DNA from 3 places in the Pseudomonas sp. AK-TSAG1-1 genome. Region 1 is predicted to be linked to each of the others. Evidence: predicted binding sites of a transcription regulator. Region 1 holds the regulator's gene; each other region holds the start of a gene.
The links. Region 1 encodes sigma-54, which starts transcription at its own class of promoters, with help from an activator protein. Its sites were predicted from a motif close to ANTGGCATNNANNTTGCTNT; they were not measured.

Region 2: the regulator sigma-54 is predicted to act here: its motif matches at 4,407-4,426, upstream of AC1UK9_RS09410 (circularly permuted type 2 ATP-grasp protein).
Region 3: the regulator sigma-54 is predicted to act here: its motif matches at 3,531-3,550, upstream of flgB (flagellar basal body rod protein FlgB).

The regions. Positions count from the first base shown of each region.
Region 1 covers NZ_CM165965.1:1,072,880-1,079,656, forward strand. The annotation lists gene rapZ (RNase adapter RapZ) at 1-595, opposite strand, end outside; gene ptsN (PTS IIA-like nitrogen regulatory protein PtsN) at 598-1,062, opposite strand; gene hpf (ribosome hibernation-promoting factor, HPF/YfiA family) at 1,075-1,383, opposite strand; gene AC1UK9_RS04785 (RNA polymerase factor sigma-54) at 1,457-2,950, opposite strand; gene lptB (LPS export ABC transporter ATP-binding protein) at 3,139-3,864, opposite strand; gene lptA (lipopolysaccharide transport periplasmic protein LptA) at 3,864-4,409, opposite strand; gene lptC (LPS export ABC transporter periplasmic protein LptC) at 4,396-4,968, opposite strand; gene AC1UK9_RS04805 (KdsC family phosphatase) at 4,977-5,501, opposite strand; gene AC1UK9_RS04810 (KpsF/GutQ family sugar-phosphate isomerase) at 5,501-6,475, opposite strand; gene AC1UK9_RS04815 (ATP-binding cassette domain-containing protein) at 6,751-6,777, shown strand, end outside.
Region 2 covers NZ_CM165965.1:2,034,689-2,041,465, forward strand. The annotation lists gene AC1UK9_RS09375 (long-chain-acyl-CoA synthetase) at 1-202, shown strand, start outside; gene AC1UK9_RS09380 (ankyrin repeat domain-containing protein) at 300-818, shown strand; gene AC1UK9_RS09385 (hypothetical protein) at 1,052-1,582, shown strand; gene AC1UK9_RS09390 (PLDc N-terminal domain-containing protein) at 1,654-1,845, shown strand; gene speE (polyamine aminopropyltransferase) at 2,082-2,957, shown strand; gene AC1UK9_RS09400 (hypothetical protein) at 3,192-3,425, shown strand; gene AC1UK9_RS09405 (ribonuclease E inhibitor RraB) at 3,636-3,983, shown strand; gene AC1UK9_RS09410 (circularly permuted type 2 ATP-grasp protein) at 4,459-5,868, shown strand; gene AC1UK9_RS09415 (alpha-E domain-containing protein) at 5,881-6,777, shown strand, end outside.
Region 3 covers NZ_CM165965.1:4,623,553-4,630,329, forward strand. The annotation lists gene flgE (flagellar hook protein FlgE) at 527-1,861, opposite strand; gene flgD (flagellar hook assembly protein FlgD) at 1,892-2,620, opposite strand; gene flgC (flagellar basal body rod protein FlgC) at 2,636-3,079, opposite strand; gene flgB (flagellar basal body rod protein FlgB) at 3,083-3,490, opposite strand; gene cheR (protein-glutamate O-methyltransferase CheR) at 3,865-4,692, opposite strand; gene AC1UK9_RS20840 (chemotaxis protein CheV) at 4,739-5,671, opposite strand; gene flgA (flagellar basal body P-ring formation chaperone FlgA) at 5,754-6,515, shown strand; gene flgM (flagellar biosynthesis anti-sigma factor FlgM) at 6,675-6,777, shown strand, end outside.

The DNA of each region.
Region 1 (6,777 bases):
CCGGCTTCCAGTACGGGTTGGGCAGGCAGCGTACGTCGAACACCAGATCGGCATCCACCGGCATGCCGCGCTTGAAGCCGAACGACTCGACCAGAAAGGCTGTGCCCGGCTCCGGTTGGTTCAGCAGGCGCAGCTTGATGGTGTCGCGCAGCTGGTACAGATTCAGGTTGGTGGTGTTGACCTTGAGGTCGGCCAGGTCGGCAATCGGACCGAGCAGGGCGGTTTCGTCATTGATGGCTTCGGCCAGCGAGCGATTGGCAGTGCTCAGTGGGTGGCGCCGACGGGTTTCCGAGAAACGCTTGAGCAGGGTTTCCTCATCGGCATCCAGATAGAGCACATCGCACTGGATGTGGCGGCTGCGGACTTCTTCCAACAGCTCCGGGAAGCGCGACAGATGGCTCGGCAGGTTGCGGGCATCGATCGAGACGGCCACCAGCGGCTGGGCCAGTTCGGTGTGAATCAGGGCGCGCTCGGCCAATTCAGGCAACAGGCCGGCCGGCAGGTTGTCGATGCAGTAGTAGCCGTTGTCCTCAAGGACATCCAGGGCGGTACTTTTACCCGAGCCGGAGCGGCCGCTGACGATGATCAAACGCATGATTAGTGACCGTTCTGCTCGCTCAGGACGACCTGATACAAGGCTTCGTTACTCGGTGCGCTACGCAGTTTTTCGCGCACTTCCTTGCGATCGAGCATGCTGGCGATCTGGCGCAGTAATTCCAGGTGAGCATCGGTGGCTGCTTCCGGGACCAGCAGAACAAACAGCAGGTCAACCGGTGCGCCGTCGATTGCATCGAAATCGATGGGGGCATCAAGGTGCATCAATGCGCTGATAGGCGCTTCGCAGCCTTTGAGGCGACAGTGGGGAATGGCGATGCCGTTGCCGAAACCGGTGGAGCCGAGTTTCTCACGGGCGATCAGCGCTTCGAAGACGTCCTGCATCTCCAGATCCGGCACTTCGCGGGCGATCAGGTTGGCAATCTGTTCGAGGGCTTTCTTTTTACTGCCGCCCGGCACGTTCACCAGGGAACGGCCGGGGGTCAGGATACTTTCAAGTCGGATCATGGGTTGGGGGTGTTAACGACCTGTTGCGCCCTGAAGGAGGCTCTGGGTCTTTTCCTTATGCTTTTTGAGTTGGCGATCCAGCTTGTCGGTCAGTGAGTCGATCGCAGCGTACATGTCGGTATCTTCTGCGTTGGCGACCACTTCGCTGCCGGGAATATGCAAGGTGGCTTCGATTTTCTGCTTCAGCTTTTCGACGCACATCGTGACTTGCACGTTGGTGATCTTGTCGAAATGGCGCTCCAATCGTTCGAGTTTCTCGTTGATGTAGGTGCGCAGCGGTTCGGTCACTTCCAGTTGGTGTCCACTGATGTTGACTTGCATACAGCTTCTCCTTCGTTGCCAGTGCATAAAGCGGCAGGCTGAATAGCCTGCCACTGGAACGCTGTAACGTGGCTTACATCAACCGCTTGCGTTCGCTCGAAGGCGCGATCCCGAGGGATTCACGGTACTTGGCGACGGTGCGGCGAGCCACCTGAATGCCTTGTGCCTCCAGTAAACCAGCGATCTTGCTGTCACTCAACGGCTTTTTCTGATTTTCCGCTGCAACCAGTTTTTTGATGATCGCGCGGATCGCTGTAGACGAGCATTCGCCGCCTTCGGAGGTGCTGACGTGGCTGGAGAAAAAGTATTTCAGTTCATAAATACCGCGCGGGGTATGCATGAATTTCTGGGTGGTGACCCGGGAAATCGTCGATTCGTGCATACCCACCGCCTCGGCGATGTCGTGCAGGACCAGCGGCTTCATGGCTTCGTCGCCGTATTCCAGGAAGCCGCGCTGATGCTCGACGATCTGGGTGGCGACCTTCATCAGGGTTTCGTTGCGGCTTTGCAGGCTCTTGATGAACCAGCGCGCTTCCTGCAACTGATTGCGCATGAAGGTGTTGTCGGCGCTGGTGTCGGCACGGCGCACGAAGCCGGCGTACTGGGCGTTGACCCGCAGGCGTGGCACCGATTCCTGGTTCAGCTCGACCAGCCAGCGTTCGTTGTCCTTGCGCACGATGACATCGGGCACCACGTACTCGGCTTCGGTCGATTCGATTTGTGAACCCGGGCGTGGGTTGAGGCTCTGTACCAGTTCGATGACCTGGCGCAGTTCATCTTCCTTGAGCTTCATGCGCCGCATCAACTGGCTGTAGTCGCGACTGCCGAGCAGATCGATGTAATCGCTGACCAGACGCTTGGCTTCGTTCAGCCACGGGGTCTTGGCTGGTAGCTGGCGCAGTTGCAGCAGCAGGCATTCGCCGAGGTTGCGGGCGCCGATGCCGGCCGGTTCGAACTGCTGGATGCGGTGCAGCACGGCCTCGATCTCGTCCAGCTCGATGTCGAGCTCCGGATCAAAGGCGTCGAGAATTTCTTCAAGGGTTTCGTCGAGGTAGCCCTGATTATTGATGCAGTCGATCAGGGTCACGGCGATCAGGCGGTCGGTGTCGGACATCGGCGCCAGGTTCAATTGCCACAGCAGATGGCTTTGCAGGCTTTCCCCGGCGGAAGTGCGGGTGGTGAAGTCCCACTCGTCATCATCGCTGCTGGGCAGGCTGCTGGCGCTGGTCTGGTAGACGTCTTCCCAGGCGGTGTCGACGGGCAATTCGTTAGGGATGCGCTCGTTCCATTCGCCATCTTCCAGGTTGTCCACCGTCGGTGCGGTTTCCTGATAGGAGGGTTCCTGAATCTCGGTGTTGGGCTTTTGTTCGGCGTTGTCGGCCAAAGGATCGGAGTTGTCGAAGTCGTCGCCTTCTTCCTGGCGTTCGAGCATCGGATTGGATTCCAGGGCCTCCTGGATTTCCTGTTGCAGGTCCAGGGTCGACAATTGGAGCAGGCGGATGGCCTGTTGCAGCTGCGGTGTCATCGTCAGCTGCTGGCCCATTCTCAAGACTAGCGATGGTTTCATGGCAGGGGCTTAACACCTTATTCGCCGGCGCGCATGCGCCATCCACTACAGGGCGCCGGAGCGCCAAACTTAAGCAAATTATATGCCTGAAACTGTCGTGTTTGCCTAGAGCGCTGTAACAATAAAAGCGTATAAAACTTCGCTTCAACGTTACAGCACTCGGACGGCTGGCCGAATGCGATTGCGCTTTAGAGGCGGAACTCGTGGCCCAGGTACACTTCCTTGACCAGATCGTTGGCCAGGATGGTCGCGGCGTCACCTTCGGCGATCAGTTGACCGTCGTTGACGATGTAGGCGGTTTCGCAGATATCCAGGGTCTCACGCACGTTGTGATCGGTGATCAGTACACCGATGCCCTTGGCCTTGAGGTGGTGGATGATCTGCTTGATGTCGCCGACCGAGATCGGGTCGACACCGGCGAACGGTTCGTCGAGCAGGATGAATTTCGGTGCGGTGGCCAAGGCACGGGCGATTTCCACCCGGCGGCGCTCACCACCGGACAGGCTCATGCCCAGGTTGTCGCGAATGTGGCTGATGTGGAATTCCTGCAGCAGGCTTTCCAGCTCCTTGCGACGACCGGCCTTGTCGAGTTCCGTGCGGGTCTCGAGGATGGCCATGATGTTGTCGGCCACCGACAGTTTGCGGAAGATCGACGCTTCTTGCGGCAGATAGCCGATACCGGCCTTGGCGCGGCCGTGCATTGGCTGGTGGCTGACGTCCAGATCATCGATCAGCACGCGGCCCTGATCGGCCTGCACCAGGCCGACGATCATGTAGAAGCAGGTGGTCTTGCCGGCGCCGTTCGGGCCGAGCAGGCCGACGATCTGGCCGCTGTCGATCGACAGGCTGACGTCACGCACGACCTGGCGGCTTTTATAGGCCTTGGCCAGGTGCTGAGCTTTCAGAGTTGCCATTACTGGGTCTTCTCGTCGGTTTTCTTCTTCGGCTGGATCACCATGTCGATGCGCGGACGCGTTTCGGTGACTTTATTGCCGGTAGCGCGACCGGCGCTGGCCAGTTTTCTCACCGTGTCGTAAACGATTTTCTCGCCTTGGGTGGTGTTGTTGTCCTTGTCGACAACCTTGGCCTTGTCGATCAGCACGACGCGGTTTTGCGCGGCGTGGTACTGGATCGTCACGCCCCAGCCCTGTACAGGCTTGGTATCGCCCTGGGTCTGCAGTTGCTCGAAGTAGGCAAGGTTGCCCACCGACGTCACGACGTCGATGTCACCGGTCGGGGTGCGGGTGATGGTCACCGTGTTGCCTTTAACGATCATCGAACCCTGGGTGATGATCACGTCACCTTTATAGGTGGCGATGCCATTCTTGTCGTCCAGTTGGGCGTCGTCGGCCTGAATGCGGATAGGTTGCTGCTGATCGTTCGGCAGAGCCCAGGCGCTCACGCTTCCCAGTGCTGCGCCCAGACTGAGCAAAATAGGGAGGGTTTTAACGAGCCTCATACTGTCCTCTTACGTTCGATTGCAGGTGTATCCTGCTTTCCTTCAAATACGCCTTCATTCCCACGCCAGTCGATACACCGCCAGCACCGTCGATTCTAACGGGTTGCTCGGTCTGCGCATATTGCTGCTGAGGGAACACCGTCATGCGTGTGCTGGTGATCAGGGTGTCGCGGTTCTTTTCATCGGTGCGCTTGATGCGTACCGAGTCGATCAGTTCTACCTGGGTGCCGTCAGGATTGACTTCGCCGCGCTCGCTGGTCACGTGCCACGGGAACTCGGTGCCACGGAACATGTTCAGGTCGGGTTTGGTGACCAGGGTCACGTCCGTCGCTTTCAGGTGCTCGGCCTTGTCGGACGTCATTTCGTACTGCAGCTTGCCGTCCGGAAGGTATTGCAGGGTATGCGTGTTGGTCGCGTACCAGTCGATGGCCGTGTCTTCGACCTTGACCGGGGGTTTGTCGAGGAAGCGTTCAGGGCTGATGTTCCAGTAGCCGACCGCTGCAAACATTGCAGCGATGCAGCCGAACAGCAGGAAGTTGCGAAATTTTTTGCTAAACATGTTTTGGCTCACAGGTACGCGGCATTGGCCGCATCGAGGCGGCCCTGGGCGCGCAGGATCAATTCGCAGAATTCGCGGGCGGCACCTTCGCCACCACGGGCCCGCGTGACGCCATGGGCGTGCTCGCGTACGAAATCGGCGGCATTGGCGACGGCCATGCCCAAGCCTACGCGGCGGATGACCGGCAGGTCTGGCAGGTCGTCACCGAGATAGGCAACCTGTTCATAGCTTAGGCCCAGTTGCTGCAGAAGACCGTCCAGAACCACCAATTTGTCTTCGCGCCCCTGAAACAGGTGCGGGATGCCGAGGTTTTTCGCCCGGCGCTCAACCACCGGGGTCTTGCGGCCACTGATGATCGCGGTTTCGACACCGGCGTTCATCAGCATTTTGATGCCCTGGCCGTCGAGGGTGTTGAAGGTCTTGAATTCGCTGCCGTCTTCAAGGAAATACAGGCGCCCGTCAGTGAGCACACCGTCGACGTCGAACACCGCCAGTTTGATCGCTTTGCCGCGCTGCAGCAGGTCGGTTGTCATTACATCACTCCTGCACGCAGCAGATCGGAGAGGTTGAAGGCGCCGATCGGGCGATCTTCTTCGTCCACGACCACCAGGGCGTTGATTCGGTGGTCTTCCATGATTTTCAGGGCTTCGGCAGCGAGCATCTCGGGCCGTGCAGTCTTGCCGTGTGCGGTCATGACCTGGTCGATGGTGGCACTGCGGATGTCGATGCTGCGATCCAGCGTGCGACGCAAGTCGCCGTCGGTGAAGATCCCGGCCAGTTTACCGTCGGCCTCAAGGATCACGGTCATGCCCAGACCCTTGCGGGTCATTTCCATGAGTGCGTCCTTGAGCAGGGTGCCGCGTTGCACCTGCGGCAGTTCCTGGCCTGCGTGCATGACGTTTTCCACTTTCAGCAACAGACGTCGGCCCAGCGCACCACCCGGGTGGGAAAACGCGAAATCTTCAGCGGTAAAGCCACGGGCTTCCAACAGTGCCACGGCCAGTGCGTCGCCCATGACCAGCGCGGCGGTCGTAGAGGAAGTCGGCGCCAGGTTCAGCGGACAGGCTTCGTGCTCGACATGCACGTTGAGGTTGACTTCGGCGGCCTTGGCCAGCGGCGACTGAGGATTGCCGGTCACGCTGATCAACTGGATACCCAGGCGTTTGATCAGTGGCAGCAGGGTGACGATTTCGTTGGTCGAACCGGAGTTGGACAAGGCCAGGATCACGTCGTCGCGGGTGATCATGCCCATGTCACCGTGGCTGGCTTCGGCCGGGTGGACGAAAAACGCCGGGGTGCCGGTGCTGGCCAGGGTCGCGGCAATCTTGTTGCCGACATGCCCGGACTTGCCCATGCCGACCACGACCACACGGCCTTTGCTGGCCAGAATCATCTCGCAAGCGCGTACGAAATCGGCGTCGATATGGGGCAACAAGCCTTGTACGGCTTCCACTTCGAGGCGGATGGTGCGTTGTGCCGATTGAATCAGGTCGCTGGATTGGCTCATGTCAGAAATCGTATAGCCCGATGAAAAGGCGGCGATTATAGCGGTTATGTTGAAAAGCCTCACGTAAGTTCGTCGTGCTTTGTCATTCCTCGTAACTAAAACACTTAAAAAGTGCCGTCAGGCCTGTCATATCGCTGAACGCGGACGGGCATGGGCCTTGGGCGCTTGGCGTTTGCAGTGATATAGTTCGCCGCCAGTTCGGCCCGCCCGCGAGGTATGTGCTTTCCAAGGAAAGCCAGGCGTCCGAGTGAGAGGCTGCATCGCAAGGAGTTTAGATGAGTGCCGATAACGCCTACGCGGTC
Region 2 (6,777 bases), 960 kb from region 1:
GCCGCTGTTTTTGCGGGTCAAGGTGAAAATGGAAACCACCGGGACTTTCAAATACCAGAAGACCCGACTGAAGAACGAAGGCTTCGACCCCGGCCAGACAGGCGATGACCCGATCTACGCATGGCTGCCCGGCACTCAGACTTACGTACAGGTGACGGAGCAGGTGCTGGCCGATATTGATCAGGGCAAGTACCGCTATTGATATTGGCTATGGTGTGACTTGAGAAAAAGGGGGTGACAGCTATCGTCGCGCTCGGGAAACTGTCGGCTTTGCGATTAACCGAAAGTGGAGTTGCCCCATGTCTGACCAAAGCCGCCAGATGACCCCTGAAGAAGCTGCCGAATTCACCGAGCAGGTTTTCAACAAGGCACGCGACGGTGATGCCGAGATGCTCGATCGCCTGGTCACGGCCGGTTTGCCGGTCAACCTGAAGAACAGCAAGGGCGATACGCTGCTGATGCTTGCCAGTTACTACGGCCATATCGATGCGGTGCAGGTGCTGCTCAAGCACAAGGCCGACCCGGAACTGCGCAACGGCAATGGCCAGAGCCCGATTGCCGGTGCGGCGTTCAAGGGCGATCTGGCCGTGGTCAAGGCGCTGGTCGAGGCGGGCGCCGAAATCGAAGGTTCGTCCTTTGATGGCCGTACGGCGCTGATGATGGCGGCGATGTTCAACCGTGTTGAAATCGTCGATTACCTGATCGGCAAAGGTGCCGACCCGAAAGCCAAGGACGCCAACGGCATCACCGCGCTGGACGCGGCCCGGACCATGGGCGCGGTCGATACCACGGCGCAGCTGGAAAAACTGCTGGCCTGAAACTCGACTCTCCAGTTGATGTGACATCCTGTGGCGAGGGCGCTTGCTTCTGCTCGACTGCGCAGCAGTCGTGAATTCATTGAATGCGTTTTTTCAGATCATTGAATTCAGGGCTGCGTCGCGCCCCAGCGACAGCAAGCGCCCTCGCCACAGTCGTTCTGTGTGCAGCCTGAGGTCGCAATGCGCTATCCTTCGCGCCCTCGAAATTCACCTTCGTCACAGGATCCGCCCTCATGAAAGCCGCACTCGTCGAACTCATCAGCAAAATCAGCTCCGGCTGCATGGGCGAGGACGAGATCCTGAACGTGGCCGACGAGGCCGCGCAGGCCTACGCCGATGCCGATGCTTTTCTGACAGCCAACCCCGATATCAACTACGACGACACGTTCCCGATCCCGCTGGGCGAGTGGGTGGTGGTCGGCAGCCTGCCAGAGACCGTGCTGTTCCAGGCCGACACCTACGTTGACCTGTTCGCGCAGATCGTCGCGTCGTTCGGCCCGGGCATCGACTTCAACCTCAAGCCCAAACAACTGGCCAAGACCGAAGCGCTGACCGCCCTCAACCGCATCCAGGTGCAGATGAGCAGCCTGAACAAGGAAAACGGCGGTTACACACTGATGAACTTCAGCCAGTTGCTCGACGACGAGCTGCAAGTGGTACTGGTCTACGGCAACGACGTACCACGGGTGCTGGAGTTGTGCGCTCAGGTCGGCATTGCTGCTGCGCCGTCGCTGGAAGCCCTGAAGGTCGCTGTTCACGTCTGAACGCAATAAAAGGGAACCCTGCGCGCGACCGTCTATCCTAAAAGTGCAAGCCACTATTCTGGAGTGACACCATGGGTTCCACGTTCAATGGTCTGATCGGCCTGATCATTCTTGCCCTCGACATCTGGGCCATCATCAACGTGCTGAAAAGCGGCGCCGAGACCGGGATGAAAATCCTCTGGGTCCTGCTGATCATCCTCCTGCCGGTGCTCGGCCTGATCATCTGGGCGATCGCCGGGCCACGGGGCAACGTGCGGATCTGATCCTGAGAACACCGCATTACCCTTTGTAGGAGTGAGCCTGCTCGCGATAGCTATTCCACAGTCACTGAACCTGTGACTGAAAGAGCGCTATCGCGAGCAGGCTCACTCCTACAAGGGATTGTGGTTGGCCGATGAACTGAGGTTCGACCTGTCATCTTCGGCAACGTAGAATGCGCGCCTTTCCCGGGTAATCGTCCCCACGATCAACGCCTGCGCATTCATCGGAGCACTTGACCATGACCGTCACCAAGACCAGCGAATACCTGGAAACCCTCTACGAAGGCTACGGCCAGCGTTTTCGCATGGAAAAACTGCTGCACGAAGTGCGCACCGAACACCAGCACCTGGTGATCTTCCAGAACCCGCGCATGGGCCGGGTAATGGCGCTGGACGGCGTGATCCAGACCACCGAAGCCGATGAATTCATCTACCACGAAATGCTCACCCATGTGCCGATCCTTGCCCATGGCACCGCCAAACGCGTACTGATCATCGGTGGCGGTGACGGCGGCATGCTGCGCGAAGTGACCAAGCACGCCGGCGTCGAGCACATCACCATGGTCGAGATCGACGGCACCGTGGTCGACATGTGCAAGGAGTTCCTGCCTGACCATTCCAAGGGCGCCTACGACGATCCACGGCTGAACCTGGTGATCGACGACGGCATGCGTTTCGTCGCCACCACTACTGAAAAGTTCGACGTGATCATCTCCGACTCCACCGATCCGATCGGCCCGGGCGAAGTGCTGTTCTCGGAAAACTTCTACCAGGCCTGCCACCGCTGCCTGAACGACGGCGGCATCCTGGTGACCCAGAACGGCACGCCGTTCATGCAGATCGATGAAGTCAAAACCACCGCCGGTCGCCTGCGCAGCCTGTTCCCGGACTGGCACTTCTATCAGGCGGCCGTGCCGACCTACATCGGTGGTTCGATGACCTTCGCCTGGGGGTCGACCAACCCGGCCTACCGCAAGCTGAGCCGTGAAACCCTGCAACAGCGCTTCATTGGCAGTGGCATCGTCACCCGCTACTACAACCCGGAAATCCACATCGGCGCATTCGCGCTGCCGCAGTACGTGCTGCAGGCGATCAACAAGCCAAGCAACGACTAAAAACCCTGCAAAACCCGTGTGGGAGCAGGCTTGCTCGCGAGGGCGTCCTGTTATTCGACATATTTGTTGAATGATCCAGCGCTTTCGCGAGCAAGCCCGCTCCCACAGAAGCTCGACGGCACAGTAGATGTATTTTTTTTCATGTTCGGCGGATGCAATCCTTTTGAACGATCAATCTCGCCAAAAGTCGAGATAGTAGTAAGCCCATTTGCGGGTTTGATCGAGGAGGCACCGATGCAAAAGTGGAAAGTCACTTTCGTGGACGATCATGGTGAAATTGTCGATGAGGTGTTCGAGCGCGCGGAATGCCCCAGTGATGACGAGGCCGCACGCCTGATCAAGGAACGGCTCCTGCCCGTGGCGGCCGAACTGGATATGAACGATCTGGAAGGCCGCACCGCCGATGCCGGGGTGAAAAGCCTGAAATCCCAGAACAGCATCGAAATCCGCAGCATCACCCCAATCTGAAATTCTTCTTGTCACCCGATACGCCAGGCCTTGGCAGCGCCTCTGTCTTGAGGCTACTCTGCAAGCGAGATCAGCGAACGAATCGCTAAGGTCTGGTCTTGTCAGCTACATGCTTGTTTCCCGCGTGCAACCACGTTGTCGCAGTACTTTGGCCAGAGGCCCGGGGCGGGAATACGGAAAGTCTATCCATCTATCCGAGGGGGACGATTCATGAGCACAGCCTATCAAGAAGACATCAGCAGCAATGTACTGCGCCGCATGAAAGAAGGCGGTTTCGACTTTTCCCGATTCCATCCCATCGAGTTCTACGCCATTTTCCCGGACGAGGAGCGGGCGCGCAGAGCAGCAGGCAAATTTCGCGGTGAATCCATCAATGCCCAGGTCAGTGCGCGCGACGATGGCGCCTGGTCGCTGGAATTGAGCAAAGTCATGTACGCAACCTATGACGACATCGGCGACTTCGAGCAAGGCTTCTCTGCCGTGGTCGAGCCGCTGGGCGGCATCATCGAAGGCTGGGGCGTGAAGCAGGAGGTGCGTAATCGCCATCGTCTGAACTGATCTCTGGTTTCAGGTATTGAGCAACGGCTGACCTTCGGGTCGGCCGTTGTCGTTTCTGGCCGCCGAACCACCCGTGGCAAAACCCTGAAACAAGAATCCCGGGCAAAAAAAAGCCACCGGAGAGGGTGGCTAAAGGGAAGACCGATAAGGAGAGGAAACCGGTCAGGGTTACGGCCTGCGGGGACTGCGCTGGCAGTCCGGATCAGTGAGGCTGAAGCCTTCAGCGGGGAAGTTTTCAGCGGATGCGCCGATTATCCGCAGCCCGGCGCAAGCAGTGAAATCAACTCTGACTATGCTGGTGATAGGCGACAGCACTGCGTCGCAATGAGGCGGGGGCGATCAGGTTGGGGCATTTGCCGCACAGCAATGGTGCGGTGTGGCTGGCGTGATTATCCAACCGATTGAAATCAAAGCGTTTATGCCGCTGGCACGGGCCTTGCGAAGGCCTGTAGGTCCGGGTGACAAGGAGTACGGCATGATCCGCACCTATTTTGATGAAATGTACGATGCCGGCGGCCAGGTCCGCCCGCATTACCGGGAGTTCGCCCGCTGGCTGGCCGACACGCCTGACGAGTTGCTGGCACAACGGCGACGCGAGGCCGATCTGCTGTTCCACCGGGCCGGCATCACTTTCACGCTCTATGGGGACGAGCAGGGCACCGAGCGCCTGATTCCTTTCGACACCATTCCGCGCAGCATTCCCGCCAGCGAGTGGCGGATCGTCGAGCGTGGCTGCATCCAGCGCGTCAAGGCGTTGAACATGTTCCTCGCCGACCTTTATCACGAGCAACGCATCATCAAGGCCGGGATCATCCCCGCCGAACAGGTGCTGGCCAACGAGCAGTACCAGTTGGCGATGCAGGGCCTGGACCTGCACCGCGATATCTATTCGCACATCTCCGGTGTCGATCTGGTGCGCGACGGCGACGGCACTTACTACGTGCTTGAAGACAACCTGCGCACTCCGAGCGGCGTGAGCTACATGCTCGAAGACCGCAAGATGATGATGCGCCTGTTCCCGGAGCTGTTCGCCGCGCAGCGCATCGCGCCCATCGACCATTATCCGAACCTGTTGCTCGACACCCTCAAAAGCTCAAGCCCGATCGACGACCCGAGCGTGGTGGTTCTGACGCCGGGGCGCTTCAACAGTGCATTCTTCGAACACGCGTTTCTGGCGCGGGAAATGGGCGTCGAACTGGTGGAGGGCGCGGACCTGTTCGTGCGTGACGACAAGGTCTTCATGCGCACCACCGACGGGCCGAAAGCGGTGGACGTGATCTATCGCCGTCTCGATGACGCGTTCCTCGACCCGCTGGCATTCCGCCCGGACTCGATGCTCGGCGTGCCAGGGCTGTTGTCGTCGTATCGTTCGGGCAACGTGGTGCTGGCCAACGCCATCGGTACCGGCGTGGCGGACGACAAATCGGTCTACCCGTTTGTCACCGAGATGATCCGTTTCTACCTCGACGAAGAACCGATCCTGAAGAACGTACCGACCTGGCAGTGCCGCAACCCCTCGGAACTTTCCCACGTGCTGGCCAATCTTCCGGATCTGGTGGTCAAGGAAACCCAGGGCTCCGGCGGTTACGGAATGCTCGTAGGGCCGGCGGCGACGACCGCGGAAATCGATGCGTTCCGCGAGCGGATCAAAGCCAAGCCCCACGCGTACATCGCGCAGCCGACGCTGTCGCTGTCGACCTGTCCGACCTTTGTCGAAAACGGCATTGCGCCGCGCCATATCGACCTGCGTCCGTTCGTTTTGTCCGGACGTGAAACCCGGGTTGTGCCCGGCGGTTTGACCCGTGTCGCCCTGCGTGAAGGCTCCCTGGTGGTGAACTCCTCCCAGGGCGGCGGAACCAAGGATACCTGGGTGGTCGAGGATTGAAGGAAGCTTGCCATGCTAAGTAGAACTGCCTCGGATCTGTACTGGATGTCGCGTTACCTGGAGCGGGCGGAAAACCTCGCACGGATGCTCGATGTCAGCTATTCGCTGTCGCTGATGCCGCAGGACGGTCGCGGCGACGGTCTGCACGAACTGGCCATGCCGTTGTTGATCACCGGTACCCTCGACGATTACCTGGAGCGCCACGGTGAGCTGCACGCCGAGCGCCTGCTGCACTTTTTCGCCCTCGATGCGGCCAACCCGGCGAGCATCTACAGCTGCCTGGGCGCAGCGCGGGCCAGTGCACATGCGGTGCGCGGGCGGATCACCGCGGACATGTGGGAAAACATCAACGCAACGTGGCTGGAGATTCGCGGGATCGCCGAGCAGGGCCTCGGCCGTTACGGCATGAGCCGTTTCTGCGAGTGGATCAAGGAACGCTCGCACCTGTTTCGTGGTGCGTCCTACGGCACCATCATGCGCAACGATGCGTTCCGCTTCATTCGCCTCGGCACCTTCATCGAGCGCGCGGACAACACGTTGCGACTGCTCGACGCGCGCTATGAAATGGCCGGCGATCAGGCCGAAGCCGTCAGTGACGGCACTGCCCACGCCTATTACCAGTGGAGTGCGCTGCTGAGGGCTCTTTCATCGTTCGAGGCCTACACCGAGATCTACCGTGATGCCCCCGGTGCCCGGCATGTCGCCGAACTGCTGCTGTTGCGCGCCGATGTGCCGCGCTCGTTGCGGGCCTGCACCGAGGAAATCGACCAGATCCTCGCCCAGCTACCTGGGGCGAACGGCCGTCCGGCGCAGCGCCTGGCCGCTGAAATGGACGCGCGTCTGCGTTACACCGGGATCAACGAAATCCTTGCCGAAGGCCTGCACGCCTGGCTCACCGAATTCATCCCG
Region 3 (6,777 bases), 2.7 Mb from region 1:
CTTGTGCACGCAAGGCCTGGTTGCGAAAAGGCTTGAGCATCGCGAAAAATCCGACGGATTTGCGCTGGGTCGGTCATGCGCGACACGGTCAGGGAAATCACCGCGCACGACGGCGACGCCATGGTTGCGGCGTGCAGCCGGCAACAGGAGAAATGGTTTCAATTGGCTTGAATGAGGCATCACCGACAGGAAAATCAGCGATGTCCGGACAGTGCGGGGGTATAGAGCCAGACCGGCGACGTAAGGTATTGGCACCGCGGCGGGCGCACTGACGGCTTTATGACTGTTCAACGTGTCGCATCCCTGATGACTAATGACGGCTTCCGAGCCACCGAACCCTGAGCCCGGCTTGAAAATATGCGCTGCGAATGAAAGTTTGACGCGCGCCACCACTGCTCCGCGAGAGTGCAAGTTCCGCACCACAGCGACCGACGAACGGTAGAAAACTGAACACACGTCCCAAATAACGCGCATAAAAAAACCGACGCCCTGGGGCGTCGGTTTTCAGCGCAGCGATCAGATCACATCAGGTCATCTGAATGATGGTCTGCATGATGGTGCTCTGAGTGGAGATTGTCTTGGCGTTTGCCTGATAGTTGCTCTGGCCCTTGATCAGGTCTACCAGCTCATTGGTCAGGTTAACGTTGGACTCTTCCAGCGAGTTGGACGAGATCGAACCCAAAGTACCGGTTTCCGGCGCATCGTAACCTGGAATACCCGACGCGAACGTCTCTTTCCAGCTGGTACCACCGATAGCCTGCAGGCCTTGTTCGTTGGTGAAGCTGGCCAGCGCAACCTGGCCGATGGCCTTGTTCTGATTGTTGCTGAAGTTGGCGAACAAGGTACCGGTACCGTCGATGCTCAGGTTGGTGATCTGGCCAGTGGCATAACCGTCCTGAGTCGGGATGGTGCGCGTGGTATCAGCATTGTATTGAGTGGTCAGGGCCATGGAAATGGTCACACCATTGGTGTTTGCCGATGCGCCGTTAGGCGTAAAGACACCGTTGGTCACTGTGCCTGGCTTCCAGTTTTTCAGGGTCAGGTCACTGCTGATCGTCGGAGTGCCCGGAGTCGCCGGATTAGGTGTGCTGATCTGAGTCAGTTTGCCTGCGGAGTCAAAGGTCATGGTGGACGCCACCGGCGGGGTGGTTTTCGGATCGCTACCGGTAGCATCCGGGTTGCGCCCGTCTACCAGGGTGTAAACCTTCCAGGTGTTTTGACCCGTCTTCACAAAGTACTGATCCATGACGTGCGAGTTGCCCTGAGTGTCATAGATCGGGGTGCTGAACGACTTGGTGTAAGTTGCCAGCGTGTTTGGATCGAATACCACGGCGTTGGCGCCGGTATCGTTGATCACCGGGGCCGACGAGTTGAGGTTGATGCTCGACGTCACCGTCGAACTCGACTTCGGTGCCAGGTTCGAGGTGTCGATCTTCAGGTCAGTCAGCACGCCGTTGATGATCTTGCCGTTGGCATCCACACCGTAACCCTGCAGACGCGAGGTGTAGTCGGTGTTGGTGATGAAACCTTTATCGTCGACCTTGAACGTACCGGCACGGGTGTAGGAGATCGAGCCATTGTTGCTCATGGTGAAGAAGCCGGAACCGTTGATGCCCATGTCCAGCACGTTACCGGTGTTGCTGATGTCACCCTGGGTGAATTGCTGCGAAACGTTGGCCAGGCGCACGCCATTGCCGATCACTTTGCTGCCAGTACCCAAGCGAGTTGCCGAATAAACGTCTTCGAATTCCGCACGGGACGATTTGAAACCGGCGGTCGCGACGTTGGCGATGTTGTTACCGGTCACGTCCAGTTGTTTGTTGGCTGCATAGAGACCGCTAAGGCCGATATTGAAAGACATATTCCACTCCTTTGTGCCGGTTAGTCGGCTCTATATACCAATGGTTTGTACTTTGGACAGGGCGACGGAGCCCTTGCCGGACAGGTTGAGCATCAGCTCGCCACCGGTCTGGCTGATGGTCACGCTGTTGACGGTGGCCGGCAGATAGGTGGCCAGATCCGTCGCGGTGCCGTTGATCGGCGCGTTGGCCTTGAAGGTGTAAGTACCCACGGGCACCAGATTGCCGGACGAGTCCTTGCCGTCCCAAGTGAAGCTGGCGCTGCCGGCTGCGCGGCTGCCCAGATCAATGGTGCGCACAGTTGCGCCGGTGCTGTCGGTGATCGTCACGGTGCCGCCGGCAATCGACGAAGGCACGGTCGCCGAACCGGTCAGGCCTTTGCTCGGGTCGTCGAGCTGCGCGGTATTGGTCTGCACGATCACGTTGCGACCCACCAGCGACGACGCCTGCAACGCCTGCGACGAGTTGTAGTTGCCGGCCAGCGAGCTGACCGTGCTGTTGAGGGTGGTAATGCCCTCAAGGCTGCTGAACTGCGCCAACTGCGCAACGAATGCGCTGTTGTCCTGCGGATCGAGCGGGTTCTGGTTTTTCAGCTGGGTCACCAGCAATTGCAAGAACGCATCCTTGCCCAGAGCCTGGCCGCCGGTGGAACTGTTAGTCGCTGAAGTAATGCCATCCACTGTTGATCCACTGGTCTTTTTCGACGAGTTGGACAGCAGATCCTTCATGCTTATGGTGTTGCTGGTATCGGAAACACTCATCGCAGTCGTCCCTTATTACTGACCGAGGGTCAGTACCTTCTGCATCATGGTCTTGGCGGTGTTCATCATTTCGGCGTTGGTCTGGAACGACCGGCTCGCGGAAATCATGTCAGCCATTTCTTCCACCACGTTGACGTTCGGGTAGTAGACGTAGCCTTTGGCGTCAGCGGCCGGATGGTTCGGCTCGTAGCGCGCTTCAAGGTTGCTCTGGTCTTCGACCACGCCGAGCACCTGTACGCCCTGGCCCGCGGCGTCCTGGCTCTGGAACAGCGAGTTGCTGCCGCTGTTCTGACCGCCCTGGAACATGGTGGCGAACACCGGGTGACGGGCGCGATAGGTCTGGTCGATGCTCGAGGAGACGGTTTCGGCGTTGGCGATGTTCGAAGCCACGGTGTTCAGACGCGTGGTTTGTGCGCTCATGCCGCTGCCGGCAATGTTGAAAACGCTGGACAGGGACATGGATTACTCTCCGCGCAGGGCTGACACCAGCCCTTTGAATTTGCTGTTGAGCAGGGTGAAGCTGGCCTGGAAGCCGACGGCGTTTTCCGCGTAGTTGGACTGTTCCAGCTGAGCGTCCACGGTGTTCTGGTCGATCGAAGGCTGCATCGGCGTGCGATACATCAGCGACTCGTCGCCATTGCCCAGGCCTTCAGCTTCGATGTGACGGCTGTTGGTCATGTTCAGGGCGATGGTGCCGTTGGCGTTCTTCTGGCTCTGTGCTTCGAGCACTTTGGAGAAGTCCAGATCCCGAGCCTTGTAGTTCGGGGTATCGGCGTTGGCGATGTTGTTGGCCAGGACTTCAGCACGCTGGGCGCGGAAGCCCAGTGCTTTTTCGTGAATGCCGAGCGCTTTATCGAAGCTGATGCTCATGTCGGGAACCTTCGGGTGACCGGTTTTTCGTATCTGAGCTTTAGCAAGCGCCGTGCCAAACAGAAAAACCCCCATAAACCGGGGCTTTGCGAGCAATCGGCAACGCGGCAATGCCAGAAAAGCGGCAACCGGTTTCCGCTGGCTGCCGCTTTTCTGCCGCTTGCCCTCCCCTCTCACCCACACCACAGACCCACTGTGGGAGCGGGCTTGCTCGCGAAAGCGTCGAGTCAGTCGATATCTGTTTTTCTGACACACCGCATTCGCGAGCAGGCTCGCTCCCACAGGGGCTTGTGGTGATTGGGGATTAAACGCCGGGCACAAAAAAACGGGAGGCCTTTGAGGGCCTCCCGTTTTTTTTGTATTGCCGCCGCCAATCACTTGGCCTGGTAAATGATCCCCGGGCTGCACTGGACCATCTGGTAATGATCCGGCAAACCGTTCAGCGCTTCGGAGGCGCCAAGGAACAGATACCCGCCAGGCTTGAGCGTGCCGTGAATGCGCAACAGGATGTCTTTCTTCACCTCGGCGGAGAAGTAGATCAGCACGTTGCGGCAGAACACGATGTCGAACTTGCCCAGCGCTGCATAGCTGTCGAGCAGGTTGAACGAACGGAATTCCACCCGGTTCTTGATCGGCGCCTTGATCACCCAGCGCCCCGGCCCTTTCGGGTCGAAGTAACGCTGCAGTCGATCGGCGGACAAACCGCGACCGATTGCCAGGCTGTCGTACTCGCCGGTCTTGCAGTTGGTCAGCATGCTGCCGGACAAGTCCGTGGCAACGATCTGCACGCCCATCTTCAACTGGCCGAGGTTGCTCCGCTCGAACTCATCGATCGACATCGACAGCGAATACGGTTCCTGCCCCGACGAGCATGCCGCCGACCAGATCCGCAGACGCTGGTTGGGACTGGCCTTGATCGCTTCAGGCAGCACCTTGTTCTTCAAGACTTCAAACGGATAGGTGTCACGAAACCACAGGGTTTCGTTGGTCGTCATGGCATCGACCACCTGCTCGCGCAAACCGCTGCGCGGCTGGGTCTGGATGCGCTGTACCAGCTCACCCAGGGACTTGATGCCTTGCTGCTCCATCAGTTTGTTGAGACGGCTCGAGACCAGGTACTGCTTGTTTTCACCGAGCAAAATGCCACAGGCTTTTTCCAGGAAGACCCGGAACTGTTCGAAATCCAAATTACCCGTAGACAATGATGCCGCCTCTTAAATCGTGTTGACCGCCAGGGGCAGAAGGCCCCTAGCTGATATCTGCTGCTTTGATCCGGTCGACTACCCGGGATGCCAGGTCATCAGGACGGAATTTGGCCAGGAAGTCATCGGCACCGACTTTCTTGACCATCGCCTGATTGAATACCCCCGACAACGAAGTATGCAGGATGATATGAAGCTTTTGCATGCGCGGGTCGTTGCGGATTTCCGCCGTCAGGGTGTACCCGTCCATCTCCGGCATCTCGATGTCGGAAATCATCATCAGGAACTCGTCTTCCGGTTTCTTGCCCTCATCGACCAGCTTGCGCAGGTAATCCAGCGCCTGCTTGCCGTCGTTCAGCGCCACCACTTCGACACCGACCGTCTGCAGGCAACGCGTGACCTGCTTGCGTGCCACCGACGAGTCATCGACCGTCAGCACCCGCAGCGACAGCGCCTTGCTCTGGGTCTCGACATCGACCACGCCGACCGAAATCGCTTCCGGCGTCGGCGCAACTTCCGCCAGCACCTTCTCGACGTCGATGATTTCGACTAACTGATTGTCGACCCGAGTCACAGCCGTCAGGTAGTGATCGCGACCCGTGCCCTTGGGCGGCGGATGGATCTCCTCCCAGTTCATGTTGACGATGCGTTCCACCGAGCGGACCAGGAAACCCTGGGTCTTGGTGTTGTACTCCGTGATGATCACGAACGGGTTGTTCTTGTCTTTCAACGCACCCGAGCCGGTCGCCATTGCCAGATCAAGGATCGGAATGGTCGCCCCCCGGATATTCGCCACCCCGCACACGACAGGACTGGACTTGGGCATCAACGTCAGCGACGGGCATTGCAGCACTTCCCGCACCTTGAACACGTTGATTCCGTAGAGCTGCTGACCGTCGAGACGGAACAACAACAGCTCCAGGCGATTCTGCCCCACCAGTTGCGTGCGCTGGTTCACCGAATCCATTACACCAGCCATGCCCAGACTCCTACACCAACGCCAAGTGTTGTTGCGACGCACATTCATTGCTAAACGGCACGGCGCTTGCTTTTTAACTCGTATGAACGCTCAAACGACATTTTTCCGACGCCTGACCTCCCGCACCCGCAAAGCGCTGTGCGCGGTGTCCGCCGTCTGCTTCTTTTTCGCTGGCAGCCCTGCCGGTGCTGATACGGTTACCTTGCCTGACATGCTTATCGGCGTCACTCAGGGCTTTCTTGAGTTCACCGTAGAAGACTATCTGGCCACCAGTCAAACGGAAGGCCGCTACGAAATCGAGGTCAACCAGCTCGACCCGCGTATGCGCATGCCTATGTGCGACAAGGAATTGACAGCGTCGCTGGAGAGTCCGGCACGTCCGCTGGGCCGGGTAACGGTCAAGGTTCGCTGCGAGGGAAGCTCGCCGTGGACGGTGTTCGTGCCCGCTCAAGTCCGCCTGTTTCGCGAGATTGTCACCACTACCCGACCCCTCAAACGTGCCGGGATTATCGAACCGCAGGACGTGACCTTGCGTGAACGCGACGTCAGTCAGATCAATCAAGGTTTTTTGACGTCGGTGGATGAAGCCATCGGACAGAAATTGACCCGACCAACGGTAGCCGATCAGGTCATTACGCTGGTGCACCTGGAACAGGCAGAAGTGGTGCGCAAGGGTGATCAAGTGGTCATCATCGCCCGCAGCGGTACGCTCGCCGTGCGCATGCCCGGCGAGGCCCTGGCCAATGGCGGCCTGAAAGAACAGATTCGAGTGAAAAACCTCAACTCCAACCGAGTGATCAAGGCGCAAGTCATCGCGCCGGGCCAGGTGGAAGTGGCCATGTAAAACGCTCACGCAGAAAACTGGCGCCAGCCCCGTTGCTTCCCTAAACTGTGCCGCAGCAGGGCACGCTTCGGCGCAGACAGCTCATTGCAAATGAGCCTAAAGTTTTCCAGGGAATGGCCGAAAACATGGCAAGCGTCCAAATTCCCAGAGGTTTTTAACATGGTCATCGATTTCAGCCGTTTGAACAGCTCCTCGTCACTTACAGGCAGTACGCGTACCAGCGCGCCAAAGGAAAACGCCGAAACCGGCACCTCTGCACCGC